DNA from 2 places in the Microbacterium sp. zg-B185 genome. Region 1 is predicted to be linked to the other one. Evidence: predicted binding sites of a transcription regulator. Region 1 holds the regulator's gene; the other holds the start of a gene.
What was found. Region 1 encodes HspR, which represses chaperone genes until heat shock. Its sites were predicted from a motif close to AAGTTGAGTCNNNNNGACTCAACTT; they were not measured.

Region 1 (14,254 bases):
CGACGCGCAGCGACACGTCCCCGCTCGCGAGCGGCTTGTCGGTACGCGCGATGAGACGGTCCCGACGCGCGTCGATGGCGTCGTTGGAGAGCCCGACCGAGAGCTGCCCGAGCAGGATCGCCGCGGTCAGCACCGCGATCCGCCAGGGGTCCAGGCCTGCGGCGACTCCGAGGGTGAGCGCCACTGCGGTCACGACGAGGCTGGGGCCCGGGTGCGTCGAGCGCCAGAGTGCCGCGATCACCGACGGTCTCGGATCACCGGCGATTCGCATGCACCCGACCGTACCGCCGTCCGGGGCATCCCCGCGCAGGCCGGGCAGGCCGCTCCCCTGTCACGAACTGCGCGCCGGGCCGGCGTGTCGTGACAGGGGAATCGCCGGGCACGCCGCTCCCCTGTCACGAACTGCGCGCCGGGCCGGCGTGTCGTGACAGGGGAGCGGAGGACCAGGAGCGCGGCTCAGTCCTCGAGGATCGCTTCGACGACCTCGTCGTCATCCACGGTGGCCTCGGTGCCCTCGGCCGGGCCGGCACTGGTGAGCACCAGCGTCGATCCGTCGACCGCGACGTCCACGCGCACGACGTCGCCGTCGCGTACGCCGCCCGAGAGGATCGCCATCGCGAGGCGGTCCTGGATCTCGGACTGGATGAGCCGGCGCAGCGGTCGAGCGCCGAACACCGGGTCGTAGCCGCGCTCGGCGAGCCACGCTCGCGCGTCCGGCGTGACCGCAAGGGTCAGGCGCCGCTCGTGCAGCCGACGCTGCAGCGCGTCCACGGTGAGCTCGACGATCTGCGCGAGATCGTCCTCGGTCAGGGCCTGGAAGATCACGATGTCGTCCAGGCGGTTGATGAACTCGGGCTTGAACGCCTGGCGCACCAGCCCCTGCACGGCCTCGCGCTTCTGCTCGATCGACAGCGTCGGATCGATCAGGATCGGCGAACCCAGGTTCGAGGTCAGCACCAGGATGACGTTCTTGAAGTCCACGGTGCGACCCTGGCCGTCGGTCAGGCGGCCGTCGTCCATCACCTGCAGCAGCACGTCGAACACCTCGGGGTGCGCCTTCTCGACCTCGTCCAGCAGCACGACGCTGTAGGGACGGCGGCGCACGGCCTCGGTCAGCTGTCCGCCCTGCTCATAGCCGATGTATCCCGGGGGCGCACCGACCAGCCGCGACACGGAGTGCTTCTCGCCGTACTCGGACATGTCGATGCGGACCATGGCGTGCTCGTCGTCGAAGAGGAAGTCCGCCAGCGACTTGGCCAGCTCGGTCTTCCCGACACCGGTCGGTCCGAGGAACAGGAACGAGCCCGTCGGCCGGTCCGGGTCGCTGATGCCGGCGCGAGAGCGCCGCACGGCATCCGAGACCGCCTTGACGGCCTCCTTCTGACCGATCAGCCGCTTGCCGAGTTCGGCTTCCAGATGCACCAGCTTCTCGGTCTCGCCCTGCAGCAGCCGACCGACCGGGATGCCGGTCCAGGCGGCGATCACCGAGGCGATGTCCTCTTCGGTGACCTGGTCGTTGACCATGCGGTCTCCGGCCGGCTCCTCGCGCTCGGCTTCCAGGAGCTGACGCTCCAGCGCCGGGATCTCCGCATACAGCAGCCGGGACGCCTTCTCGAGGTTGCCCTCGCGCTGTGCGCGGTCGGACTCCATCCGGGCTGCATCCAGCCGGGTCTTCAGGTCGCCGACGCGGTTGAGCGACGCACGCTCGCGCTCCCAGCGGGACTGCAGCTCGCGCAGGCGCTCCTCTTCGCTCTTGAGGTCCTCCCGCAGCTTGGCCAGACGCTCCTTGGATGCCGCGTCCTTCTCCTTCTTCAACGCGAGCTCTTCGAGCTTGAGCCGGTCCACGTGACGGCGCAGCTCATCGATCTCCAGCGGCGCGGAGTCGATCTCCATACGCAGGCGTGACGCGGCTTCGTCGATCAGGTCGATGGCCTTGTCCGGCAGCTGACGGGACGGGATGTAGCGGCTGCTCAGCGATGCCGCCGCCACCAGCGCCGCGTCGGCGATGGCCACCTTGTGGTGGGCCTCGTAGCGCTCTTTGAGCCCGCGCAGGATCGCCACCGTGTCCTCGACCGAGGGCTCGCCGACATACACCTGCTGGAAGCGGCGTTCCAGCGCGGCATCCTTCTCGATGAACTCCCGGTACTCGTTGAGCGTGGTGGCGCCGATCATCCGCAGCTCACCGCGGGCGAGCATCGGCTTGAGCATGTTGGATGCCGCGACCGAGCCCTCGCCGCCGCCTGCGCCCATCAGCACATGCAGCTCGTCGATGAAGGTGATGACCTTGCCGTCGGATTCGGTGATCTCCTTCAGCACGCTCTTCAGGCGCTCCTCGAACTGACCGCGGTACATCGCCCCGGCGACCAGCGCCGAGATGTCCAGAGTGACCAGTTCTTTGTCCTTGAGGGACTCCGCGACGTCGCCGGCCACGATCCGCTGAGCGAGGCCCTCGACGACGGCGGTCTTGCCGACGCCGGGCTCGCCGATCAGGACCGGGTTGTTCTTGGTGCGGCGGGTGAGCACTTGGCTGACGCGCCGGATCTCGCTGTCGCGTCCGATGACCGGGTCGAGCTTGCCTTGACGGGCGCGGTCGGTCAGGTTGATCCCGAACTGCTCCAAGGGGCTCTGCTGCTCCTCCTGTCCGGGCTGCTGCGTGGCGTTCATCTATCTCCTGAGGTCTGGGGTGGGGCTCATTCAAACTTGAGCCGCGTTGACTCAAGTTTACCAGAGGGGCGCATGGGCGGCAATGCCCCTGCCCGCAGCGCGGTCGTGACCAGCCCTACCCAACCGGCGGGACGTTGACTAACGTCGGAGCGTCGGCGTCAACGAGGTCGCCGAAGGTCCGAGAGGAGAACCATGTCCTTCACGTCCCGCAAGATGGCTGCGGCGATCGCCGCCGCTGCCATGGTGGCAACGGTGGGTCTGGCATCACCAGCATTCGCCGTACCCGAGGCCGATACGGTCACCAAGATCACCCGCGCGGTGAAGATCAGCCAGGTGATGAACCACCTGAAGGAACTGCAGCGCATCGCCGATGACAACGGCGACCGCGCCGCCGGACGGCCAGGGTACGCGGCATCCGTGGATTACGTGGTGCGAGAGCTCGAACGCGCCGGCTACACCCCGGAGGTCCAGGAGTTCCCGTTCACCTACGCCGAGGAGAACTCCGCGCTCTCGCGCGTCGACCCCCCGACGACGTGGGTGGACGGCCAGGACTTCCTGCGCAACAACTTCGACTCCGGGAGCCCCGAGGGCACCGGGACCGGTCCGCTCGAACCGGTCGATCTGGTTCCGCCGTTCCCCGCGGACGGAACCAGCACCAGCGGGTGCGAGGCGGAGGACTTCGCCGACTTCGACGCCGGTTCGGTCGCGCTGGTCCAGCGCGGCACCTGCGACTTCTCGCTGAAGGCGCTGAATGCCCAGGCTGCCGGCGCTGTCGCGGTGATCGTCACCAACGACGGCCGCCCGGGGCTCGTGGGAATGATCGGAGACGCCACCGGCCTGACGATCCCGGCGATCTTCGTCGCGTCATCCGTGGGGCAGGACCTCGCCTCGACACCGGGCGCGGAGGTCACGGTGACCGTGGACTACTTCGCCGAGGAGCGGACCGCGTTCAACGTGATCGCCGAGACGCAGACCGGCGATGACAGCAACGTGGTCATGGCCGGCGCGCACCTGGACAGCGTGCAGAACGGCGCGGGCATCAACGACAACGGCACCGGCAGTGCAGCGCTGCTGGAGACGGCGATCCAGATGCAGCGCGTCAAGCCGACCAACACGGTGCGCTTCGCCTGGTGGGGAGCCGAGGAGGAGGGCCTGCTCGGCTCGGAGTACTACGTCAACAACCTCACGCCCGAGCAGCAGGATGAGATCGCCCTGTACCTGAACTTCGACATGATCGGCTCGCCGAACTTCTTCTACGGGATCTACGACGGCGACGACTCGAGCGGAACGGCGCCCGAGGGGTTCATCCCCGAGGGTTCCGCGGCGATCGAGGACGTGTTCGAGCAGTTCTACCAGTCGCAGGGACTGCCGTATCAGGACACCGACTTCTCGGGACGTTCGGACTACGGCCCGTTCATCAGCGCCGGCATCCCGGCCGGCGGACTGTTCACCGGTGCAGAGGAGATCAAGACCGCCGAGGAGGCCGCGCTGTACGGCGGGCTCCCGGATGTCGCGTACGACCCCTGCTACCACCAGCAGTGCGACAGCCTGACTGCGGACGGCGCGGACCAGGAGCTGTACAAGGCGCTGAACAAGTCGTACAAGCAGCGGCTCACCGGCAACGTCAACCGGATCGCCCTGGACGTCAACTCCGACGCGATGGCGGCGGCCATCATCACGTTCGCGTTCGACACGTCGACCGTGACCGGGACGGTGGACACCTTCAGCGCGAAGTCGGCGGGGTCGGGCCTCGACCTGAACGCCCTCCGGGACCGCTTCACGCAGTAACGGGCACGGTGCGACCGAAGCGGCGGGGGCGGTGCGTCCCCGCCGCTTCGGTGTGAGCGGCAGCGAAGCGCGCCCGATCCGCCCGGGCTATGCCGCCGGGACCGCTGCCGTCGCGCGCGCGGTGTCGTGCGCCTCGAGCGCGGAGCCGTTGGTCCCGATCCCGCAGCAGAACGTCGCCCGGTACGCGGTCGGGGTGGTGCCGAGCACGCGCGAGAAGTTCTGGCGCAGGACGGATGCCGATCCGAAACCGCACTCGTAGGCGATGCGGTCCAGGCCCAGGTCGGTCTGCTCGAGCAGCCGCTGGGCGTGGATGATCCGCTGCCGGCCGAGCCATGCCGCCGGCGTCGTGCCGTAGTCGGCCTTGAACCTGCGCGCGAACGTCCGCGGCGACATGTGCGCCTTCGCGGCGAGCTGATCGACGGTCAGCTCCATTCGCAGGTTCGCCAGCATCCAATCCGTGACCGGCGACAGCGAGAGGCTGGCCACCTGCGGCAGCGGCCGAGAGATGAACTGCGCCTGCCCGCCATCCCGCTGCGGCGGCACCACCATGCGGCGTGCGATCGTGTTGGTCATCTCGGCGCCGAGCTCCTGACGCAGCAGGTGCAGGCACGCATCCAGGCCCGCCGCGGTGCCGGCGCTGGTGATGATGCGGCCGTCCTGCACGTACAGCACGTCTGGATCCACGTCGATCGCCGGGTACATCCGGGTCATGGTGTCGGCGTACATCCAGTGCGTCGTCGCGCGCCGTCCGTCCAGAACGCCGGCCTCGGCCAGGATGAACGATCCGCTGCAGACGCTGAGCAGCCAGGCTCCGCGTCCGGCGGCGTGCCGAACCACCTCGAGCACGCGCGCATCCGTCCGGCCCCACCATTCCTTGGGCGTGGGCGAGACCACCACGAGGTCGGCTTCGTACGCGAAGGACAGGTCGTTCTCGACATTGATCGAGAAACCCAGCTTGGATTGCACGATCCCGGGCGCGGGGGCCACGATGCGGAAGTCGAAGTTCGGGATGCCGTCGTCGGTGCGGTCCAGACCGAACGCCTCGCACGCGACACCGAACTCAAAGGGCGCGAATCCGTCTTGGACGATGACGGCAACGGTCTTCATGGCGGCTCCTCGATGGGGTCGTGGCAGTAATCGTGCGCTGCATGGCCATCCTGCCACTCGTGGCGGGATTCGGTCAAGCGTAGCGTTCCTGCCATGTTGATGATCATTGCAGTTGCCGCCATTGCCGCCTACGCGATCGGTGCTTCGGTCCTCGCCCTGACCAAGGACGGCTACCACCGGGTGCCGACCGACTACACGCGCCTTCCTTGAGCGGTCCCCGTCCACCACAGGCCCATAACTCCTGCACTTCGCCACCATCGGCGATCGCGGAAGGCCGGATACCGGCTCGCCCCGGCACCACTGCTCGCAGAGTGCAGGAGTCATGCGCCGCACACGGGCAGGTCCGCGCTGACGACCGCTGCCCCGGTCAGGCCCGAGCGCGCCGGTAGACCTCGACCATCGCCGCGGTGCGCGACGACTGCCGGAATCTGTCCCGCACAGAGCCGTCCGGAATCGGGCCGTGCCCGCTCGCGATCTGTGTGACCGCGGTGCGCAGGGTTGCCGCCAGCGCCGCGGATGAGGCATCCGGCACCGCCCAGAGGCCCGATCCCAGCTCGGCGGCGATATCCGGGTCGCTGACCACCGCGGGCGTGCCCAGCGCTGCGGCCTCGAACACCGTCATGCCCTGCGTCTCGAAGCCGATCGAGGTCTGCACGACCGCGTCGGCCGCGGCGATGCGGTGCAGGGTCTGGACGTACGGCAGCCGACCGGCGAACACGACGGATGCCGTGGGCGTGAGCCGCTGCACCAGCCTGCGCGCCGCACCCTCCTGCCCCCCGCCGCCGATGATCTCCACCTCCGCCTCGATCCCGGCCTCGGCAACGGCCTCCAGGAACGGCAGCAGACGCTTCTCGGGGCTCATCCGCCCGAGCCAGACCAGGCGCGGTCGCCCCGCGGCCCGCCGGGCCGGTTCGGAGGCGAGCGCGGCATCCAGCACGTCGTCGTCGATCCCGTTCCACACGACATCGACTCCGGGCACGGCCCCGAGGCCGGGAGTCACGCCGTGCTGCTCCAGCCGCCGCGCGAAATGCGATGACGGCGCCGTGACCGCCTGCGACCGCGCGGCGAAGCGGCGCAGGTACGCCCAGCCGTCCAGCCCGGTGCTCGCTGCGGTCCGGTCGCGCTCGGCCGCAGCGCCGCGCCCGACCGGCGCGAGTACGCGCCGCTGCCACGCGTTCAGGCTCCGCAGCACCACACCCGGGAACGGCGCGGTGGCCTCGATCCCGACGTCCACGCGGTTGTGCATGGTGTGCACCACCGGCAGTCCGTGCCGCGCCGCGAAGCGGTGGCCGATGAATGCGCCCCAGAAGTCACCCTGGACGTGCACCACGTCCACCGGCGGGCGACCGGACAGGGCGGCGTCGACGAACCGGTCCGTGCGGCGCCCGGGCCAGGACATCGAGTATTCGCGATCGACCGTGAGCGGGATCGAGGGTGTATCGATGTAGGCGTCGTCCGCGATGCCGGCGCGGGGGCCGTGCATCCGCGGCGCCACGATGCTCACGGTGTGGCCGGCACGCTCCAGGAAGCGCCGCTGCAACCGCATCGAGACCTGCGCCCCGCCGAGGGATTCGACGTGCTGATCGCCGAACATCACGACGTGCATCGGCACCTATTCCGGAATCGGGTCGCCGCGGTACAGCGCCTCGAACGTGTCGAGTGTGCGGTTGATGTCGTGGATCACGACGCCGTCGAGCGAGGCCCGCTGCATGCGCAGGCGCTCCTCGGGAGCTGCGGTGAGCACGTCCGCGAGCCGCGCGGACATCTCCTGGACGTTGCCCGGCTCGAACAGGTACCCGTTCACGCCGTCGTGCACCAGGTGCGGCAGCGCCACGGCGTTGGCGGCCACGATCGGCAGACCGGAGGCCATCGCCTCCATGGTCGCGATCGACTGCAGTTCGGCGATCGAGGCGATCGCGAAGACGCTGGCGTGACTGTACAGCGCACGCAGCTCCTCCTCGGGGGCGTGTCCGTGGAAGCGGACGCGCGCGTCCAGGCCGAGGGAATGCGCGAGCTGCTCGAGGTTCTTGCGCTGATCCCCCTCTCCGACCAGATCCACGTGCACGTCCAGCCCAGCATCCAGCTGTGCCGCTGCCCTGAGCAGGACGTCGATGTGCTTCTCGGTGGTGAGCCGGCCGACGAACAGGATGCGGTTGGCGTCGCGCGGGGTCAGGTCGGGGACGTAGTTGGAGCGATCGATGCCGCAGCTGATCGGGATGACCCCGTGGATGTCGATGGTCGACTCCAGGAAATCCGCCGCCCGGCGAGTGGGTGTGGTCACCGCGCGGGTCATGCCGAAGGTGCGCTTCGCGTCCGCCCACGCGAGTTTGACCATCACGTCGTTCAAGGCCTTCGGCAGGGTGGTGTGATCCAGGACGTTCTCGGCCATCACGTGGTTGGTGGCGATGATGGGGATGCCGCGCTTGCGCGCCTCGCGGGACAGCCCGCGGCCGATCACGATGTGCGACTGGATGTGCACGACGTCGGGCTTGACCTCGTCCAGCACGCGTCGGGCGTGGTGCTTGGACATCCACGGCAGCACGAAGGTGAGCCAGTCGTGCGGATACCAGCGCCACGACGGCAGTCGGTGCACGGTCATCGGCTCGCCCTCGATGATCTCGGTCGAGGTTCCGCGCGTCCAGTGCGTGGCACTGGGCGCCATGACGTGCACCTCGTGCCCGCGCGAGACCAGGCCGGCGGCGAGGCGCTCGGCGAACCGCGCTGCGCCGTTGACGTGCGGAGCGAACGTGTCGGCGCCGATCAGGACCGCGAGGGGTCGGCGGGTGTCCGGCCCGTCGGCGCGGGGATCGTCGGGCGTCTCGGACGGGGTCACGGGATGCTGGTTGCCTATCTCTGCGCTGGGGGCGGGTCGCACAGGTCGGTGCGTGCGCGCTTCAACTCTAGCGGAGGGGTCTGTGGGAGGCCGGGAAGCACCGTGGCCGGGTCCGATGTCCGCCCGGGGTCCCCGCCGGCGCGGTGCGATCGGCGGCGGATGCGGTGCTCCCACCTCGTACCCTGGAGGCATGCCCCGACTTCAGGCTGATGCCGACCCGAACCGCTGGGTCGCCGTGACCGGTTCCCTGATGTTCGGCGGTCGCCGGCACCGCAAGGCCGCGATCGGCATGCTGCTCGATCAGGCCACGCGTGCGCTCGGCGCGTCCGGGACGCCGGCCGACGGCGGCAGTCCGCGCCGCCGCGGTGGCTTCGCAGCGTGGGCGATGAGCCAGGCCACCCCGTTCCTGATGCGCCGCGCGGCGGGCCGCGTGCTGGTGTGGGTGTGGAAGGCGGACCCGGAACTGCTGGTGGTGATGGCTCAGGTTCAGGAGGCCACCGCACAGCTGCGCGCCGCGCGCGCCTCGCTGCCGATGGAGTACGACGACACCGAGTCGTTCCGCGGCACGTACCTCGGCATGGGCGAGAAGCTGGTGATCCCGCTGCCCCCGGATCAGCGCACGCCGCCGTTCGCGACGTACACATGGGATACCGGCACCCACTTCGTGACCGTCACCGCGGTGTGCGGCGACCGCGAGCGGTTCGGCACGGTGATCGGCGCCGTCGACGATCTGGCGCGCACCCTGCGGATCGTGGATGACCTGGCGGTCGGCGAATCCCCGGAGGTCCTGCGGATCGAGCCCTGAGCCATCCGCGCGGCCGGCACGCCGCGCTCCGCGGAGGGCGCTGCGGTTCAGCGCGGCGCCGTGCCGGCGGTGTCCCCGGAGAGCCAGCGCAGCCAGCGCGCGTCCGGGTCGACGTCCAGCACGAGCGCGCGCACGAGCAGGGTGAGCGGGATCGACAGGATCGCGCCGAGCGGGCCGATGATGAAGGTCCAGAAGATGACCGAGAAGAAGCTCAGCGTGAGGGTGAGATCCACCGCGTCGCTGACGAACTTCGGCTGCACCAGGACCTGCAGCACGACGTTGACCACGCTGTAGATCGCGATCACGACGAGCATCAGCGGCCAGCCGCCGACGACCAGGGCAAGCAGTGCGGGCGGGATCAGGCCGATGACGAAGCCGATGTTGGGGATGAAGTTGGTCACGAACGCGAGGATCGCCCACACCACCGGTGCCGGGACCCCGATCGCCCACAGCGCCAGTCCGTCGAGGACCGCGACCAGAGCCCCGAAGGTGGCGTTGACGACGTAGTAGCGGCGTACGCCGGAGTTGAAGAGCCGGATGCGATGGACCACGGGGGTCGCGGCGGTGCCGAAGGCCGCCTCGGCTCGGCTGTAGCGGGCCCCGTCGACGGCCATGAAGATCACATACGCCAGGACGAAGAACATCGCGGTGAGGATCCCTACCGCCGTTCCGCCCACGGATGTCACCGCCGACACGATGCTCGACGGCTCGAAGACGGATGCCGCGGCATCCGAGGCCTCATCGCTCAGGCCCACCGTTCCGAGCCAGTCGACGAAGCCGCCGGCCGCGTCGCGCAGCTGGTCGGTGTAGTCGCCGACGAGTCGGACGAACTGCGTGCCCGCGAAGAACAGCAGCACCCCGAGGACGGCCAGGATCAGGTAGGCCAGGCCGATCACCGCGGTCGTGGCCAGCCAGCGCGGCCAGCGGTGGCGCTCCAGCCCGTGCCGGACCGGGTGGCAGATGATCACGATGACGCCGGCCAGCACGAGCGGGCCGACCAGCTCGCGGGCGAAGAACAGGCCGGCGAGCGCGATCACCGCTGCGGCCAAGCCGAGCAGAAGCCGTAGGGAGGGCGCCATCGCGGGCGGGGGAACCCGGCCGGAATCGCTCATCGTGCGTCCGCGTTCTCGGCGGGCGGGCGTGGCAGGCGAGCGCTGATGTCGTCGATCTTGTGCGCCACATCGCGCAGCTGTCCACGGGTGGCCGGCTCGTCGGCGTCCCGGCCGATGGCCGCCCGCTCCAGCACCCAGGACGCCAGCGTCGCCGTCACCACACCCACCAGCGCGACGCCTCCGCACATCAGCAGCACCGCGATCGTGCGGCCCCACGGGGTGACCGGATAGAAGTCGCCGTAGCCGACGGTCGTGACGGTGACGAACGCCCACCAGATCGCATCGCCGAAGGTCTCGATGTTGGCGCCGGCCGCTCCGCGCTCCGCTTCGAGCTCGGCCAGGGCCGCGACCCAGATGAGCACGGCAGCCGCACCGGATCCGTAGATCGCGATGCGACTGCGCAGGGCGGTGCCCGCGGTCTGCTGCAGCATGTGGACGAGGGTGAGCGCCTTGAGCAGGCGCAGCGGCTTGAGGACCGGAAGGACGACGACCAGAAGGTCGAAGATGTGCCTGCGGAACCACGGACCGCGCGGGTGAGCCAACCCCAGCCGCACGGTGTAGTCGACGGCGAAGCTCACCCACGTCAGCAGGATGAACACGCGTGCGACCAGATAGGCGGTGCCCTGAAGGTCGGCGATCACCTGCCAGGAGTACACCACGATGAAGATCACCGAGGAGACCAGAAGCGGCCAGTAGGTCAGCTGCCGCCACCGCTCCTCGGTCATGCCCGAACTTTAGAACCGGCACCGGCGGGATGCCGGATCCCGCGCGGCGCGGCGGCGACCGCACCGCACCCCCGCGTCACTCGTGCTCTGCCAGCCAGCCCCGGGACAGCCGCTTGGGCGCCTTCAGAAGCCACGAGTCGGTGATCACCTCGCGCAGGAAGTCCCGCGTGATGATGTCCAGGCGGACCAGGACGGCCGGGTAGCCGTCGAAATGCGGGATGGTGAAGAAGACATCGGGGTACGCGCCGAGCAGCGCCTCCTTGCCCTCCAGCCCGTCCGTGCGCACCCCCACGACGGCGCCCTCCGGCCAGGACCTGCCCAGCTCCGCCAGCGCGGCGAGGTCGGCTTTGCTGGGACCGCGTTCCCAGACGAACAGGCCGTCCGCGGTGCGCCAGCCCGCGCCGCCGCGATGGCCGTCCACCTTCTCGAACGTCTCCGGAAAGCCCAGCGCGATCGTGCGCACATCGGCCAGAGTGGGCATACCGACAGTGTGCTCGCTCCCGCCTCCGCCGCCAAGCCTCTCCGGAGCGCGCCGGACTCAGCCCTGGGTCTCGGCTGCGCCGACTCCGCCGCGCGAACCCACCGCCTCTTCCGGCGTCCCGTCCGGCGCGTCCGGCACGTTCTCCAGTGCCAGGCGCGGTCGCCAGACCACGATGTCGGTCGCACGCCGCACCCGTCGGCCCTGACGCAGCGTGATCACCGACCCTGTGGCCCCGGCGGCGAAGACGCGCGCACCGGGGCGGTTCTCCAGTTCGGCGCGCATGCGGGCCTCGAGATCGTTGACCCGATGGTGCAGTTCGCGGACGCGATCTTCGAGCTCGATGATGCGGGCGATCGCCGGCAGGCTCATGCCGTCGGAGGAGAGACGGGCGACTTCGCGCAGCTGCTCCACATGCCGCGTGGAATAGCGGCGCGATCCGCCCCGCGTGCGGGCCGGAACCACCAGGCCGAGCCGGTCATACTGCCGCAGAGTCTGCGGGTGCATGCCGGCGAGTTCGGCGGCGACGGCGATCGCGAAGATCGGGGCGTCCTCGTCGATCTCTCGGTCAGCCATCCCTCTCACCTCATCCCCTCTCTCACTGGATCTCGTTGCTCAGCCCGCTGCGGGCTATCCGCGCGCCTTCGACATCAGGTCCGCGCGAGGGTTCTCTTTCGGCTCCAGATCGTGGAACCGCTGAAGCGCCTCGCGGGCCGCCTCGTCCAGATGCGACGGCACCGCGACCTGCACCTCGGCCAGGAGGTCTCCGGTGCCTTTCCCGGTCTGCACGCCGCGGCCTTTCACACGCAGCACCCGGCCCGATGGCGTGCCGGGCGCAACGCGCAGCTTCACGGGATCGCCGCCGAGGGTGGGCACCTCGATCGTCGCGCCGAGCGCAGCCTCGGTGAAGGTCACCGGCACGGTGACCCGGAGGTTGAGCCCCTCCCGGGTGAACACCGGGTGCGGTCGCACCGCCACCTGAACGACGATGTCACCGGACTCGCCGCCATCCGGGGACGGACGCCCCCGCCCGCGCAGGCGGATCTTCTGGCCGTCCGCGACGCCGGCGGGGATCTTCACCTTGAACGGCTTGCCGTCCTCGCCCTGCAGCGTGATCGTCTCGCCGCGGGTCGCGGTGATGAAATCGATCGTCGTGCGGGCGGTCACGTCGGCGCCCCGGCGCGGGCCGCCGTACCCGCGGAATCCGCCCGAGGGCTGGCCGAACCGACCGGAGCCGAAACCGCCGCCCTGCTGCTGGTTGAACATGCTGAAGATGTCGTCGAAGTCCTCCGGCGCCGCCTGGCGGGCGCCACGGCCCTGCCCGAACATGCTGAAGACGTCCTCGAACCCGCCGGGCTGATCGCCCGCCGTGAAACGAGCCCCCGAGCCCATCGCCCGGATCTGGTCGTACTCCTTGCGCTGTTCCGGGTCGGAGAGCACCGAGTACGCCTCGCTGACCTCTTTGAACTTGGCCTCCGCCTTCGCGTCACCCTGATTGGAGTCGGGGTGGTACGTGCGCGCGAGCTTGCGGTAGGTCTTCTTCAGGTCGGCCTCGCTGACGCTCTTATCGACACCCAGGACCTTGTAGAAGTCCTTGTCGAACCAGTCTTGACTGGCCATCCAGTGATCCTCCTGCTTACTCGGCCGGCACCGCGACGACCACCTTCGCGGGCCGCAGTTCGACCGAACCCAGGCGGTAGCCGACTTCGACGACCTCGAGGATCGTCGGCTCGGTGGTCCCCGGTGTCGGCGCCTGGAAGATCGCCTCGTGCTGCTGCGGGTCGAAGGGTTCTCCGACGACGCCGTACGCGACGGCACCCAGCTTCTCGGCCAGCGCGCGCACCTTGTCGCCGATCGCCGCGAGGGGGCTGCCCTCGACCAGATCGCCGTGCTTGTCGGCGCGGTCGAAATCATCGAGCACCGGCAGGAGACCCTTCACGGCCTCGCCCCTGGCTCGTTCGATCTCGCGCTCGCGCTGGTCCTCGGTGCGCCGTCGATAGTTGGCGTACTCGGCCTGCAGCCGCTTGAGGTCGACCATCAGGGGCGCATCCGGGTCGGCGGCACCGGCGTCCTCGGACGCGGCATCGACGGTCTGCGCGGCGTTCAGGATGTCCTCGACCGTCCAGCCCTCGTCGGATTCGCCCGGCTGCGAGTCGGGGCCGGAGACCTGCGCCTCCGACCCCTCCTCGTCCGGTCGAACCTCGTCGGCAGGCTCGCGATCAGCGCTGTGCTCTTCGAAGTTCTTGTCCGTCATGGCTACTTCTTCTCTTCGTCCTCGTCGTCGACGACCTCGGCGTCGATCACATCCTCATCGGATGAGGCGGCCCCGTCCGCGGCGCCGGCGCCGGCCGAAGCATCGGCCCCGGCATCCGGAGCGGACTGCGAAGCCTGACCGGACGCGTAGATGGCCTCGCCCAGCTTGCCCTGGCTCTGGTTCAGCTTGTCGAACGCGGTCTTGACCGCGTCGTCGTCCTCGCCGGCCAGCGCGGCCTTGAGCGCGTCCACGTCGGCCTGCACCTCGGTCTTGACGTCGGTGGGCAGCTTGTCGTCGTTGTCCTTGATCAGCTTGTCGATCGAATACGACAGCGTCTCGGCCTGGTTGCGGACCTCGGCCGACTCACGGCGCTTCTTGTCCTCGGCCGCGTGCTCCTCGGCCTCGCGCACCATGCGCTCGATGTCCTCCTTCGGCAGCGACGAGCCGCCGGTGATCGTCATCGACTGCTCCTTGCCGGTGCCCTTGTC
Region 2 (14,254 bases), 1.2 Mb from region 1:
GAAGAGAAGATGACCCCCGAGAAGCTCAAGCTTCTGGACCACGTTCAGGCGATCAACTGGAACCGCATCGAGGACGACAAAGACGTGGAGGTGTGGAACCGCCTCGTCAACAACTTCTGGCTGCCCGAGAAGATCCCGCTCTCCAACGACATCCAGTCCTGGAACACGCTGACGCCCGACGAGCAACTGCTCACGATGCGCGTGTTCACCGGTCTCACGCTGCTGGACACGGTGCAGGCCACGGTGGGCGCGGTCTCGCTCATCCCCGATGCGATCACCCAGCACGAGGAGGCCGTCTACACGAACATCGCGTTCATGGAGTCGGTGCACGCCAAGAGCTATTCCTCGATCTTCTCCACGCTGTGCTCGACGAAGGAGATCGACGAGGCGTTCCGGTGGTCGGTCGAGAACCCGAACCTTCAGAAGAAGGCTCAGATCGTGATGGAGTACTACCAGGGCGACAACCCGCTCAAGCGCAAGGTGGCCTCCACGCTGCTGGAGAGCTTTCTGTTCTACTCGGGCTTCTACCTGCCCATGCACTGGTCGTCGCGGGCCAAGCTGACCAACACGGCCGACTTGATCCGCCTGATCATCCGCGACGAGGCCGTGCACGGCTACTACATCGGCTACAAGTTCCAGAAGGGTCTCGAGCGCGTCAGCCAGACCGAGCGTGACGAGATCAAGGACTACACCTTCTCGCTGCTGTACGAGCTGTACGACAACGAGGTGCAGTACACGCAGGACCTCTACGACGGCGTCGGTCTGACCGAAGACGTCAAGAAGTTCCTGCACTACAACGCCAACAAGGCCCTGATGAACCTCGGCTACGAGGCGATGTTCCCGTCATCGGTCACCAACGTGAACCCGGCGATCCTGTCCGCGCTCTCGCCGAATGCCGACGAGAACCACGACTTCTTCAGCGGGTCCGGTTCCTCGTACGTGATCGGCAAGGCCGAGGCGACCGAGGACGACGACTGGGACTTCTAGAAGTTCCCGATCACGCCCCGCCCGTAAGGGCGGCTGACAGGCCCGGACCCGCAGGATTCTGCGGGTCCGGGCCTCTTTCGTGCCTTCTCTCGATGACAGAAGAGGGTGAAGCGGGGTGGTCCGCCTACCGGAATTCGGCATCGGCGTGGCACTGGGGTGGTGCCACTGCGTGCCACAGGGAGAGCTGTCGCTGCCGAGTGTCAGTTGACGGCGGAGGTGAGTCGCGCGACACCGTCGAGGAATGTCGCCTTCCCGGGTTCGAGCTTCCACTCCTCGAGGGTGAGTTCGCGCCCCGAGTCGCGATACCCCTGCTCGACCGCACGCATGTCCCGAACGAATGACTCGCCGAGCACCATCAGCGACGACTCCGAGTTGAGGCTGAACGAGCGGATGTCCATGTTGCTCGACCCGATCACGGCGATGTTGTCGTCGATGGAGAAGTGCTTGGCGTGCAGGATGTACGGCGCGGGGTAGAGGAAGATGCGGACCCCCGCCTCGAGCAGTTCGCTGTAGTACGAACGCTGGGCGTGGTACACCAGTCCCTGGTCCCCGATCTCGGACACGAACAGCTGCACCTCGAGGCCGCGCTGGCACGCCGTCGTGATGGCGTAGATCATCGGTTCGTCGGGGACGAAGTACGGGCTCGTGAGGATGACCTTCTCCGTTGCTCCGTGGATGAGCGAGAGGAAGAGCCTGAGGCCATTCTCGGTGCCGTAGCCCGGTCCGCTCGGAACCACCTGGCAGACCAGGGAATCCGGCGACGAGTCCGCCACGACCTGGTTGGCGGGAACGTGCTCGTTGTCGAGGAGCTCGTCGACCTCGATCAGCCAGTCCGACATGAAGATGGCGTTCACCGCCGCCACGGCGGGACCCTCGAGGCGTGTCATGAGTTCCTGCCACTGCAGGCCGCGCTTGATGTTCTTGGGCGAGTCGTAGTTGCGGTTGATCAGGTTCTGCGAGCCCATGAAGGCGACCCGGCCGTCCACCACGACGAGCTTGCGGTGGTTGCGCAGATCCGGGCGCTGGTACTTGCCCTTGAACGGCATCACCGGCAGCATCCACGCCCACTTCACTCCGATGCGGTCGAGTTCCGCGAACGTCTCCTTGCTCTTCGGGACCTTGGCCGACGAGATGTGGTCGGCGAGCAGTCGCACCGAGACGCCGCGGGCCACGGCCCGCTCCATCGCGCTGAAGAAGTTGTGGGTGGTGTCATCCCACGCGACGATGAAGAACTCGACGTGAACGAACCTGGCCGCCGTGTCCACCTCCGCAGTCATGGCGTCGATCGAAGCCTGATAGTCGCCGATCAGTGTCGCCTTGTTACCCCGCATGGCCGGCAGGCCGGTCAGCAGCTGATTCTGCTGCGTCACCCGTTCGAACCACCGTGGCCAGTCCAGATTCGGCGACGGCAGGTCGAGGTCGGTGGCCCTCTTCTCGATGATCTCGTTGATGCGAGCCTGTTCGTTGCGGCGTTTCGGCGGCAGCTTGAAGTTGCCGATGAGGAGGAAGAACAGGAGACCGAACAGCGGCAGGAGGATGATCAGGAGGATCCACGCCATCGCCGCGGTGGGCTTGCGGTCGCGCGGGATGAAGATCAGCGCGGCGATGATGATGGCCACCTGGATGAGAATGGCGATCCAGGCGAGGCCGGGTCCCAGTACAGGGCCGAGAAGATTCATGCGAGTCCGATCTTCGTGCGGTTCGTCCGTACCGTCTATTCAGCTGTCCGCTCGCACTGTGAGCTCGCGCCCGTGGACGATGAGTGCCTAGATGACGAGGATATCGACGGCCAGGAGGGCTTTCGAGAGCCAGGGCTGAGCGGACAGCAGTGAGAGCTGGCCCAGCGCGTTGAGCACCAGGATGATCGCGTCAAGAACCAGGAGCTCTCCGGCCCGACCGGCCCGGCATCGAACCCGCGAGCGATCAGTTCAGCGCGGAGCTGAACGACGAGTTGGACGACCTCGGGTGGCGTCGCGTGCGGATTCGTCTACGGGGTGCGCCAGAGCGTCATCTACCGCTGGGCCGCAACTGCGGCCAGCAGTCCGCCTTCCGCGAATGCCAACTGCGCAAAGCGCTCGCCCATCAAACGATGGGTCTCGGCATCCGGATGCAGCGCGTCCGGCAGCGGCAACCTGGCCGCGTCATCCGCACCATACAGCTCGCGGCCGTCGAGGTAGAACAGGTTCGGGTCGGCCTCCTGTCGCTCCCGAACGATGCGCTCCAACTCTGCTCTGATCACCGTCAACGTCAGCTTTCCGGCCGCAACCTCCGCGGGGCTGCCGGTCGCCCGGAAACGCACCGCACCGACGGCAAGAGCATCCGGATCGAACCCAGCCGGCCCGGGGGTGTCCTCGTGAATTTCGCAGAAGATCGGCGATACCACCAGCAGCGGGGTCGACGGATGCCCGTCCCGAATCGTGTCCAGAAACCCGTGGACCGCCGGCCGGAAAGCCCGCATACGCATCAGATCAGCGTTCACCAGGTTGATCCCCACCTTCAGGCTGATCAGGTCGGCCTCGGCGTCGCGCATGGTGCGCGCTGCGAACTGGTCGAGCATCGCGCTCCCGCCCAAGCCCAGGTTGACCAACTCGAGCCCGGACTTTCGCGCCGCCACCGCCGGCCAGATCCCGGTCGGGCGCGCCGCATTCGACCCGTGACTGATCGAGCTGCCGTAGTGCAACCACACCGGCCGGTCCGAACTCGGTCGCGGCTCGACAACGGCGTCCGCGCGCAGTTCGACCAGCTCAACCTTCTCGTTGTGCGGAAGCCACAGTTCAACCGACTTCATCGCATCCGCCAAGCCGTCGAACCGGGCCGTGCTGACCGCTCCGGCCACTCGCTCGGCGGCCCCGGTCGACATGTCGAGAGTCACGGTGTTGCCGCCGGACGTGGCGGAGAGCCCAACCACCTCGCCGTCCACGACGAGCTCGACCACGCCATCAGGCCGCAGCGGCAGACCCGCGTAGGTCGTGCGGGAGCGCAGAAGATCGAGCTCGATCACCGTCGCCCTCGTGGTGAAGGCGATCCGCACCCCCGACGACTGCGCCTCCACCATTGCCAGCTGCGGGTCCGCGCCCTGCTTCAGCGCCCAGGCCGGAAGGCGGTGCGGCAGTTCGCCGCGGTCGGTGTGCTCAAGTTCCGCCGCGCCGCGGATGAGGTCGGCGGTGATCGGGATGCTCATCAAAGGGTGAACGGACATGCGTCCTCTCTCGTTCAGTCGGTAGTCGGCCAGTTGTGCAGCAGCGCATCAAGCGCGTCGATCATGCGATCCCAGCTCGCTGCGGCGCCGGGAGCGCTGTGGCTGAAGCCTCCGCTCAGTTCCAACGCCACAAAACGCGAATGGTGCTGCCGATCATCCGGATCGCATGCACCTGCTCCATCTCAGCCAGCGGGTATGCCCGCAGAATCGCGCGGATTCGCTGTGGCTGACGGGCGCCCGCGCTGGCGATGGCGGTTTCGCGATCGAGCGGATGCTGGGCGGCTGCGAACCGGCCGGGGTGGGTCGCGGCAAGGTCGCGGTACGCGTCGGCGAGGCCGCGGAGTGCGTCTTGCCGGCTCGCCCGGCAACAGCATCCGACACTCTCTCGTCGATCTCTTCCAGGGCCAGCAACGCGATTCGCGTCCTGAGGTCGTCGTAGCCCTGCAGGTGAGAGTAGAGGCTCGCGGGCTTCACTCCGAAGCGCCGCGCAAGCTCGGCGATGGTCACCCGCTCGAAGCCGATCTCATCGACCAGCTCGAAACCTGCCTGCGCCAAACGGTCGCCGGTAAGCCCCGCTCGTGCCATTCGGCCGCTTCCTTCCCTCGACCCAACTCAAACCTAGGGGTCATAGGAGAGAGCCTGCGGTACGTAGCAGGGGCCAGAGCGAGTCCGCCGCTGAGGACCTTTCGCGCGGGTGGGGGAGAAGTAGCGTAAGAGGCACATCCCGCCGGGTCCGGCATCCTCTTTTGGACTCGATCGGCATGAGTTTTCACCCCATCCCCGCCGTCACGGAGTCCGCCATGACCATTCCCCTCACCCCCGAAGCGCTGGACGCCGCTATCGCAGCGGAGTCGTTCACCGGCGTGCTCACCGTCGATGTCGGCGACCGGCGCACGCTCGAGCGCTGCGAGGGGTTCGCGAACCGCGCCCTCGGCGTGCCGAACACCCCGAGCACCCGCATCTCGGCCGCGAGCGGCAACAAGGGCGTCACCGCGCTGATGATCATGCGACTGGTCGAGGACGCCACGCTCGGCCTGCAGGACCGGGTGCGTCCGATCCTCGGCGACGACCTGCCTCTGATCGATGACGCGGTCACGATCGAGCACCTGCTCACGCACACCTCCGGCATCGGCGACTACCTTGAAGAGGACGGCGACGGAGAGATCGACGACTACGTCTTCTCCATTCCGCTGCATCTGCTCGCAGAAACCGAGGCGTTCCTGCCCGCCCTCGACGGCTTCCCACAGAAGTTCCCGCCCGGCGCACGATTCTCTTACTGCAATGGCGGGTATGTGGTGCTCGCGCTCATCGCCGAGCGGGTGGCCGGCCGCGGTTTTCATGAACTGGTCCACACCGAGGTCTGCGATCGGGCGGGGCTCACCGGCTCGGGATTCCTCCGCTCCGATGACCTCCCCGGGGATGCTGCGCTCGGCTACCTGGACGAGCAAGGCAACCGCACCAACGTGCTGCATCTCCCGGTCAGAGGCAACGGCGACGGCGGGATGTACTTCACTGCGGACGACCTGCACCGGTTCTGGAACGCATTACTGGACGGCCGGATCGTGTCGCCGTCTTCCCTGGCGGAGATGATTCGTCCTCGCTTCGACGTTCCGTCGGAGCACAAGCGGTACGGGATGGGGCTGTGGCTCGGCCGCCGCAACTCCTCGCTGATCCTGGAGGGCTACGACGCCGGCGCATCATTCCGGTCCACCCACATCCCCGAAACGCGCACCACGGTGACCGTACTCGGCAACAGCTCAGAGGGCGCCTGGCCGGTGATCTACGCCCTCGCGGACGCCATGGACGGGACGGTTCGCGGGAAGTTCGCGGACGAGAGCTGACGGGAGGAGGTGCAAGGCTCACCCCGCAAAGCGCGGGCTCACCAGCCCTTCGGGCCGAGAGACCCCGCCGGGTACTCCTCGAGCGGGACCTCGTCCTTGCGCCACGCGCTGATCACCGGCTCGAAGATGCGCCAGCATTCTTCTGCCATGTCGGCTCGCACCGAAAGCAGCGGGTCGCCCTCGACGATGCCCTGCAGCACCTGGCCGTAGGGCAAGAGGTCGCCGAGCTCCTTCTTCGCGACCAGCGTGCTGCGCTCGAGGGTGAACGGATCGCCACTCCCGTTCATCGTCAGCCCCAGTTCCACCGCCCCGGACTTGAGGTCGAGCATGATGGAGTCCGGGGCCGGTGCGCCGCCGAATCCGGGGATCTCCGGGACCGGCCGCAGGCGCACGCGCACCTGCGTGGTGTATTTCCCGAGCGCTTTGCCCGACCGCAGCACGAATGGCACGCCCCGCCACCGTGCGGTGTCCACCTCGAGCGTCACCTGCGCGAGCGTCTCGGTCTTCAGCGCCGGGTCCACACCCGGCTCGTCCGTGTAAGAAGGCAGCGAACGATCGCCCACCTTGCCGGCCGTATAGCGTGCTCGGTGGCTGGAGGCTGCCGGGTCGTCGCCCCAGACGTGGGTCGCGCGCAGGATCTGGGCCGCGTTCGATCGCAGTTCCACTTCGTTCAGCCGCGGTGGCTGCTCCATCGCAATGAGCGCGAGCACCTCGAGCAGGTGGCTCTGCAGCATGTCGATCAGCGCACCGGCGCGGTCGTAGTAGCCGCCGCGTCCCTCCAGGCCCAGCAGCTCGTCGTACACGATCTCGATGCGCTCGATGCGGCGGCCGTTCCACACCGACTCGAAGAACTGATTCGCGAAACGCAGTCCGAGGATGTTGAGCACCATGGACATCCCGAGGAAGTGATCGATGCGGAACACCTGCTCTTCCGGCACGAGTTGCGCGATGAGGCGGTTCAGAGCGCGGGCAGAAGTCAGATCCGTGCCGAACGGCTTCTCGAGGGCGAGCCGGGTGCCTGCGGGGAGGTCGAGCTGCCGCAGGGCCGCGCACACGCGGGCGGTGACGGCCGGCGGCAGGGCGAAGTAGATGATCGGCGTGTGGTCGCACGCCTGGATCAGGAGGCGCAGCTGTTCGGGGTCGGTGACGTCGGCGGTGATGTACCGTGCCGACTCGAGATACCGGTCGGCGTTCTGTGGATCGGTGACCTGTCCGAAGCTGTCTCGGATCAGCTGCCGCCACTGCTCGTCGGTGCGTTCCTCCTGCGCGGCGCCGAGCACCTGCACGTCGTAGTCGTGCGCGGACAGCAGACTCGCCAGCCCCGGAAGCAGCAGACGCTTGGTCAGGTCGCCGCCGGCTCCCAGGATCAGGATGCTGACGCTCTCCGGCACATTGCGCTTGGTCACAAGCCGAGGGTAGGTCGCGCTCGCCTGACGCGACGCCCCCTGGTGCGCACGCGCCGCCGGTGCTAGTTCCGCGCGCTCTGCTTGTTCTCGCTGGGGGTCATCCGCGTCCGGCGCACGGTTGTCCCGCCGCCCGCTCCGGGCGTACCGTGTCGGGCATGCAGCCGAAGGCGCGGGCAGCCGCGGTCGTGATCGCCACCGCCGCGGCGGCCGTGGGGATCGCCGCCCTGCGGCGGCGGCGACGTGCCGCCGAGTACCAGTACGAATACGGTTTGTCCGCGGTGCACGCCCGTGCCGCCGCGGTCTCGGGTCGGTCCCCCGGCGGGGAACGGCCGTGAGCGGAGACGAGGAACAGCCGCCCACCCCGCCCGTCACGCATCCGCCCGCGAACGAGAAGACGCCGCCGATCACGCGCCCGCCCGCTGCGCCCGCCGAGCCGCGGCCGGCCCCGGCGCCGGGCGTCACCCGCACCGCGCTGATCTGGATCGGGGTGGCGGTCATCGCACTGTCGTTCGTGGCGTCCTTCCTGGGCGCAACGCTCGCACGCTCGGCCGAGTCCGCGCCGGTCTCGGAGCCCCTCACCACGCCCACGGCGACGAGCGAACCCAGCACGGACGAGTATGAGGACGCGCTCGAGGAGATCCTCCCGGCAGGTGCCGCAGTCCGCGCCGGGTCCGGTGTCCCGGCCGCCGGCAAGGGCGACGAGGGCGAGGTCTACATCGACATCTCCACCGCCGATCTCTATCTGTTCCAGGACGGGGAGTGGGTGAACGTCGGCAACATCCGCGCCGCGGCGGCTGAGCACCTCACCGGCCAGACCGGTCCCGAGGGCGCGGCCGGCGAGCCCGGCTCTCCCGGCGAAGCGGGTGCGCCAGGTGCGCCGGGCACCCAGATCTCCCTCGGCGTCGGCACACCGGCGAATGATGCGTGCGAGACCGACGGGGACATCTTCATCGACACCGAAGTCGTCGCCTTCTACCAGTGCGCGGCCGGCGCGTGGATACGCTTCGGGCCGTCCGCGGGCGTGGCGCCCGCCCCGCTGCCCACCCCGACCACCGACCCCGGGTCGGACGGCTGATCGATCACGTCTGCGGCGGCATCCGGCGGGGAACGCCGCCCCGGGAGTGGGCGCTCCTGTACTGCGACCATGAGCATGGGGGACACCCACGATCGCGTGCCGATCCAACCGCAGAGCATCGGCGCCCCCCTCTCGCGCGCCGCCGTCTTCCTGACCGGGGTGCTCACGGATGCCGATGGGGCGGCCGAGCGGGTGAGGGCCGTGCTCGGCGACGTCGGGGGTATGGTCCGCACCGTGGGCTTCCGCGATCTCGGTGGCCGACTCTCGTGCAACGTGGGCATCGGTCACGACGTCTGGTCGGCCGTCACGGGTCTGCCGTTGCCCGCCCAGCTGCACCCCTTCGTGGCCGTACGCGGCCGTGCCCACTCGGCGCCGGCCACGCCGGGTGATGTCTTCTTCCACATCCGTGCAGAGCGCGCCGACATGTGCTTCGAGTTCGAGAGACTGCTGCTGCACGCCCTCGGCGATGCGGTCGCCGTCGCCGACGAGACGATCGGGTTCCGCTACTTCGACTCCCGCGACCTGCTCGGCTTCGTCGACGGCACGGAGAATCCCACCGGCTCCGGAGTGATCGAGTGGACGCTCGTCGGAGACGATGATCCTCCGCACGCGGGAGGCAGCTACATCGTGGTGCAGAAGTACCTGCACGATCTGGACGCGTGGCAGGCGCTGTCCACCGAGGTCCAGGAGCAGATCATCGGGCGGACCAAAGCGGACAACGTCGAGCTGGACGATGCCACTCTCCCGCGCCCATCACACAAGGGCCTGGCGACGATCGTCGACGCGAACGGCGAGGAGCACGACATCCTGCGCGACAACATGCCGTTCGGCCGCCCCGGTCAGGGCGAATTCGGCACATACTTCATCGGCTACTCGAAGGACCTGTGGGTGATCGAGCAGATGCTGAGCAACATGTTCCTCGGCCGCCCGGTCGGCTCTTACGACCGGATCCTGGACGTGTCCTCCGCTGTCACCGGGGGAACGTTCTTCGCTCCCGCGAACGACGTCCTGGACTCGTTCTCGGATTGAGGCGACTCAGTCCGCCTCGGCCGCGGCCTCGAGGATTGCTCGCCAGTTCGCCGGCACCCGATCGGCGGGACCGGGGACGGTCTGGCTCAGCGGGTGGCTCTCCGGCGGCGCGAGCCGCGGACCGCGCGCGTATTCGTTGGCAACGTAGTCCCAGAACCAGTCCTCACCGGGTTCGAAGCTGCGGATGATGCGGTGCCCCGTGGCGCGGAAGTGCTCTGTCGCGTGCTTGTTCAGGGAGTCGTCACAACAGCCGATGTGCCCGCACAGCGCGCAACGGCGCAGATGCACCCACCACGAGCCGGTCTCGTCGCATTCCACGCAGCCATCGCCGCTGGGCGGAACGCTCGGATCGATGTAGTCCGACAGTTCGGTCATGATTGCTCCTCGCCGGAGGATGTGGCCTTCCCGCGATGCTACCGAGAGACGGACGACAGCGTGTGCGAAAGCGAACCGCCCCGCGGATGCTGGGAATACCCTCGGCGGTAGATCGTTTAAGTTGATACGAGTTGGCTCAAGTACCTAAACTTGACACAGCAAGACTCAAGTTTCATCAGGAGAGATTCCAGAGACAATGCCCCAAGACTTCACACCCCAGGATGCCGAAAACGGCTCGAGTGCGTTCGACGAGTTCCTTGCGCGCTACCTCGATGGTGAGCGCGCCCGCGCGTCGCGGTCCATCGACCTGACGCGCTTCCTGAGCCTGCGCACACAGCAGTTCCTGCAGCAGGCCGGCGCCTTCGCGCTGGAGCGCGGCCAGCGTGAGCTGGACGCCCTGCACGTGCTGCGCATCCTCGTGAGCGAATCGCCCGCCAAGGACGCGGTGCAGCGCATCGGCGCCGACCCGGCCGCGATCGCGCGCGCCGCCGAGCAGCGCCTGCCGCAGTCATCCGACCCGGCCGACGTCGAAGGCGCCGTGATCACCCCGTCCGTGCAGCGCGCGCTCTTCCACGCCTTCCAGGTGGCGCGCTCCTCCGGCTCGACCTACGTCGACCCCGAGCACCTCTTCTTCGCGCTCGTCCTCGGCCAGGACGCCCCGGCGGGGCAGATCCTCGCCCAGGCCGGCGTCACGGCGGACGCGCTGCTTCAGGGCGCGCGCCAGACCGTGTCTCCCACCGGCGAGCCGGTGACCGAGCAGGGTCAGGATGCCGCGGCCTCCCAGACGCCCATGCTCGACAAGTTCGGCACCGACCTGACCGCGCGTGCACGCGCGGGTTCGCTGGACCCCGTGATCGGCCGCGAGGACGAGATCGAGCAGACCATCGAGATCCTCAGCCGGCGCACGAAGAACAACCCCGTGCTGGTCGGCGAGGCCGGTGTGGGCAAGACCGCGATCGTCGAGGGCCTCGCCCAGGCCATCGTCGCCGAGGCGGTGCCCGAGCAGTTGCGTGACAAGCGCGTGATCTCGCTCGACCTGCCCGCCATGCTGGCCGGTACCCGGTACCGCGGCGACTTCGAAGAGCGCCTGACCGCCACGATGGACGAGGTCTCCAGCCTGGCCGGCGAGCTCATCCTCTTCATCGACGAGGTGCACACCGTCGTCGGTGCCGGCGGCGGCGGCGAGGGTGCGATGGATGCCGGAAACATCCTCAAGCCCCGCCTGGCCCGCGGTGATCTGCACCTCGTCGGTGCGACCACCCTCAAGGAGTACCGGGTCATCGAGAAGGACCCGGCACTGGAGCGCCGGTTCCAGCCGGTCCGCGTCGCGGAGCCGAGCCGAGAGGATGCCGTGCTGATCCTGCGCGGACTGCGGCCCGCCTATGAGCAGCACCACGCGGTCACGTACACGGATGACGCTCTGCGCGCGGCCGTCGAGCTGAGCGACCGCTACGTCTCCGACCGCGTCCTGCCGGACAAGGCCATCGACCTGATCGACCAGGCCGGCGCGCGTCTGCGCCTCCGGCTGGGCGTCAAGGTGGATGTCTCGGCACTGATGGCCCGGCTCGCCGAGCTGGAGGCGGACAAGAACGCCGCCGTCGGAGCGGAGAAGTACGAAGAGGCATCCCGCATCCGCGACCAGATCGCGGAGGTCCAGGAGCGTCTGAACCAGGCCACCTCGCAGCCCGCCCCGACCGCGGTCGTGGACGAGCCGGAGATCGCCGCCGTGATCAGCCGCGCCACCGGCATTCCGGTTCAGCGGCTCACCGAGACCGACCGCGAGCGCCTCGCCGCCCTCGAGGACGAGCTGCACGCGCGGGTGATCGGCCAGGATGACGCGGTCACCGCGGTCGCCAAGGCCGTGCGTCGCAACCGCACCGGCATGGGCGACGCCCGCCGGCCGGTCGGATCGTTCCTGTTCCTCGGCCCCACCGGCGTCGGCAAGACCGAGCTGGCCAAGGCCCTGGCCGCGAGCCTGTACGACGACCCCTCCACGGGCACGGGCACAGGTGGCAACGTGATCCGGTTCGACATGAGCGAGTTCGGCGAGCGGCACACCGTATCGCGGCTGGTCGGCGCCCCTCCGGGATACGTCGGCTACGACGAGGCCGGTCAGCTGACCGAACGTGTGCGGCGCAACCCCTATTCGATCGTGCTGTTCGACGAGATCGAGAAGGCGCACCCCGACGTGTTCAACCTGCTGCTGCAGGTGCTCGATGACGGCCGCCTGACCGACGGTCAGGGTCGCACCGTCGACTTCCGCAACACCGTCATCGTGATGACCTCGAACATCGGAAGCGAGTTCCTCGCCTCCCGATCGGGTGCCATCGGGTTCGTCGCAGATGGTGGCGGGGAGACCGGGTTCGGCAGCGAGAAGGATCTGCGCGACCGCGTCATGGGCAAGCTTCGCGAGGCGATGCGACCTGAGTTCCTCAACCGCATCGACGAGATCGTGCTCTTCCGCAAGCTGGCCCGAGCGCAGCTGCGCGAGATCGTGCGGCTGATGCTCGGGGCGACCGAGCAGCGGCTGGCCGGACGCGAGGTCACACTCCAGGTCACGGACGCCGCGATCGACTGGCTGGTGGACAACGGCTACGAGCCCGAGTACGGCGCTCGCCCGCTCCGCCGCCTCATCCAGCGCGAGGTGGATGACCGGATCGCCGAGCTGTTCGTCAACGGCGAGCTTGTCGACGGCGGGGCTGTCACCGTCGACGCACGGGACGGCGCAGTCATGGTCTCCCGCGCACAGGTGCTCCCGGTCGCTGCCTGATCATCCCTGCATGACAAGAACGTGCGCCGCAATCGCGGCGCACGTTCTTTCGTGTCCGAGGGGCCGGTGCGTCCGCGGGCCGGACACGGCTCAGTGCTCCACCGGCTTCTTGTCCAGAAGCGACCGCGCGAGAACCGTCGACCCCGCCACGGCCGCCGGCATCGTGGCGACCGCTCCGAGCGGCACCAGGAAGCACAGCTGGGTGGCGACGCCGAACCCCAGCACGCGGGCACGGTTGGCTCTCATGAGCACGCGCCGCTGTGCGCGCTGCACACCCCGAGCGGATAACGCGCGCGACGAAAGCTCCTCGGCCAGCAGCCAGCCGGTCAGCAGCACGGCCAGCACCGCCCCGAGGACTCCGCCGACGACGGGGATCAGCCCCACCAACGCCGCGCAGACGGCAACCAGCACACCACGCAGGAACAATCCGACACCATCGCGCACCGACCGCCAGAAGCCCGCATCGGCGTCGATCTCGGCATCCCCGAGGTCACGCTCGACCGACCGCCAGATCCGGTCGTAGAACGGCTCGCCCACGATCAGAGTCAGCGCGGTGAACGAGACCGCCACGAGCACGAGCGCAGCGCCCACCATGGCTGTGCCGATCGTGACGCGCACGACCGTCGCCCACAGCCCCGGCCAGCCATCCGCCCACGGGGTGATCGCGACGGTGAGCCCGGGCAGCGCGACACCGAGGGCGATCAGTCCGGCCAGCAGTACCGCCGCGACGATCCCGGCGGGGATCAGTCCGAGCGCCATGAGGCCGGGCCTGCGACGCCAATAGGCGAACCCGCGGCCGAGCAGCCCCATCCCTCCGATGAACTCGCGCATCGCTGACAGCCTACGGGCGCGCGGAGGCGGGTCCCGGACCCGCGTAGGCTCGTACGTTCCGCCACCCGCAGAGGAGACCTGTGTTCCGCGCACCCCGAACTCTGTTCCGCACGCTCGCGGTCGCCGAGGCCATCTCATGGACCCTGTTGATCACCGGGCTGATCATCAGGGCGACCCTGGACGTTCCCCTCGCCGTGACGGTCGGCGGCGGCATCCACGGATTCGTCTTCCTCTCCTATGGGGCCACTGCCATCCTGGTCGCCAAGAATCAGCGGTGGGGCGTCGGGCCGACGGCGATCGCCGTGGTGAGCGCGATCATTCCGTACGCGACCATCCCCACCGAACTCTGGCTCGACCGCACGGGACGGCTTTCCGGGGCGTGGCGGGTCGCGGAATCCGATGATCCGCGCGATGCCGCATGGCACGACCGCCTCATGCGGGTGCTGCTGCGCCGTCCGTGGATCCTGGCACTGCTGATCGCCGGGGCCGTGATCGCGGTCTTTGTGGTGCTGCTGGTCCTGGGTCCGCCGGGAGGGCGCGAATAGCAGCCCCGGCCGGGTCAGTCGCGGGCAGGCAGCTGCTGCAGCGTCCAGGTGTTCCCGTCCGGATCGTCGAAGGTCACGAAACGACCCCACGCCTGGTCGTCCACGCCGCTGGCCTCCACGCCGAGCGAGCGGAGGTGCGCGAGCGCCTCATCGGCATCCGGCACGACGACCTGGATCGTGTTCTGCTGCCCGGGTG

Region 2: QNO12_RS10695 (ATP-dependent Clp protease ATP-binding subunit) is a predicted target of HspR. The motif match lies at 10,060-10,084, and genes of this name have one in related genera.

What each region holds. Positions count from the first base shown of each region.
Region 1 covers NZ_CP126739.1:3,428,593-3,442,846, forward strand. Annotated here, with positions in the region: gene QNO12_RS16280 (UbiA family prenyltransferase) at 1-271, opposite strand, end outside; gene QNO12_RS16285 (ATP-dependent Clp protease ATP-binding subunit) at 457-2,664, opposite strand; gene QNO12_RS16290 (M28 family peptidase) at 2,857-4,452, shown strand; gene QNO12_RS16295 (GlxA family transcriptional regulator) at 4,540-5,559, opposite strand; gene QNO12_RS16300 (glycosyltransferase) at 5,927-7,165, opposite strand; gene QNO12_RS16305 (glycosyltransferase) at 7,172-8,392, opposite strand; gene QNO12_RS16310 (hypothetical protein) at 8,583-9,197, shown strand; gene QNO12_RS16315 (AI-2E family transporter) at 9,245-10,309, opposite strand; gene QNO12_RS16320 (potassium channel family protein) at 10,306-11,034, opposite strand; gene QNO12_RS16325 (MmcQ/YjbR family DNA-binding protein) at 11,111-11,515, opposite strand; gene QNO12_RS16330 (heat shock protein transcriptional repressor HspR) at 11,573-12,088, opposite strand; gene QNO12_RS16335 (DnaJ C-terminal domain-containing protein) at 12,143-13,132, opposite strand; gene QNO12_RS16340 (nucleotide exchange factor GrpE) at 13,149-13,766, opposite strand; gene dnaK (molecular chaperone DnaK) at 13,769-14,254, opposite strand, start outside.
Region 2 covers NZ_CP126739.1:2,219,541-2,233,794, reverse strand. Annotated here, with positions in the region: gene nrdF (class 1b ribonucleoside-diphosphate reductase subunit beta) at 10-987, shown strand; gene cls (cardiolipin synthase) at 1,188-2,666, opposite strand; gene QNO12_RS10735 (SGNH/GDSL hydrolase family protein) at 2,999-3,988, opposite strand; partial or broken gene QNO12_RS17030 (hypothetical protein) at 4,302-4,469, opposite strand; partial or broken gene QNO12_RS17025 (TetR family transcriptional regulator) at 4,682-4,771, opposite strand; gene QNO12_RS10725 (serine hydrolase domain-containing protein) at 4,987-6,027, shown strand; gene QNO12_RS10720 (glucose-6-phosphate dehydrogenase) at 6,066-7,433, opposite strand; gene QNO12_RS10715 (hypothetical protein) at 7,589-7,768, shown strand; gene QNO12_RS10710 (hypothetical protein) at 7,765-8,508, shown strand; gene QNO12_RS10705 (Dyp-type peroxidase) at 8,578-9,537, shown strand; gene QNO12_RS10700 (UBP-type zinc finger domain-containing protein) at 9,544-9,912, opposite strand; gene QNO12_RS10695 (ATP-dependent Clp protease ATP-binding subunit) at 10,109-12,682, shown strand; gene QNO12_RS10690 (EI24 domain-containing protein) at 12,773-13,513, opposite strand; gene QNO12_RS10685 (DUF3817 domain-containing protein) at 13,594-14,058, shown strand; gene QNO12_RS10680 (VOC family protein) at 14,073-14,254, opposite strand, start outside.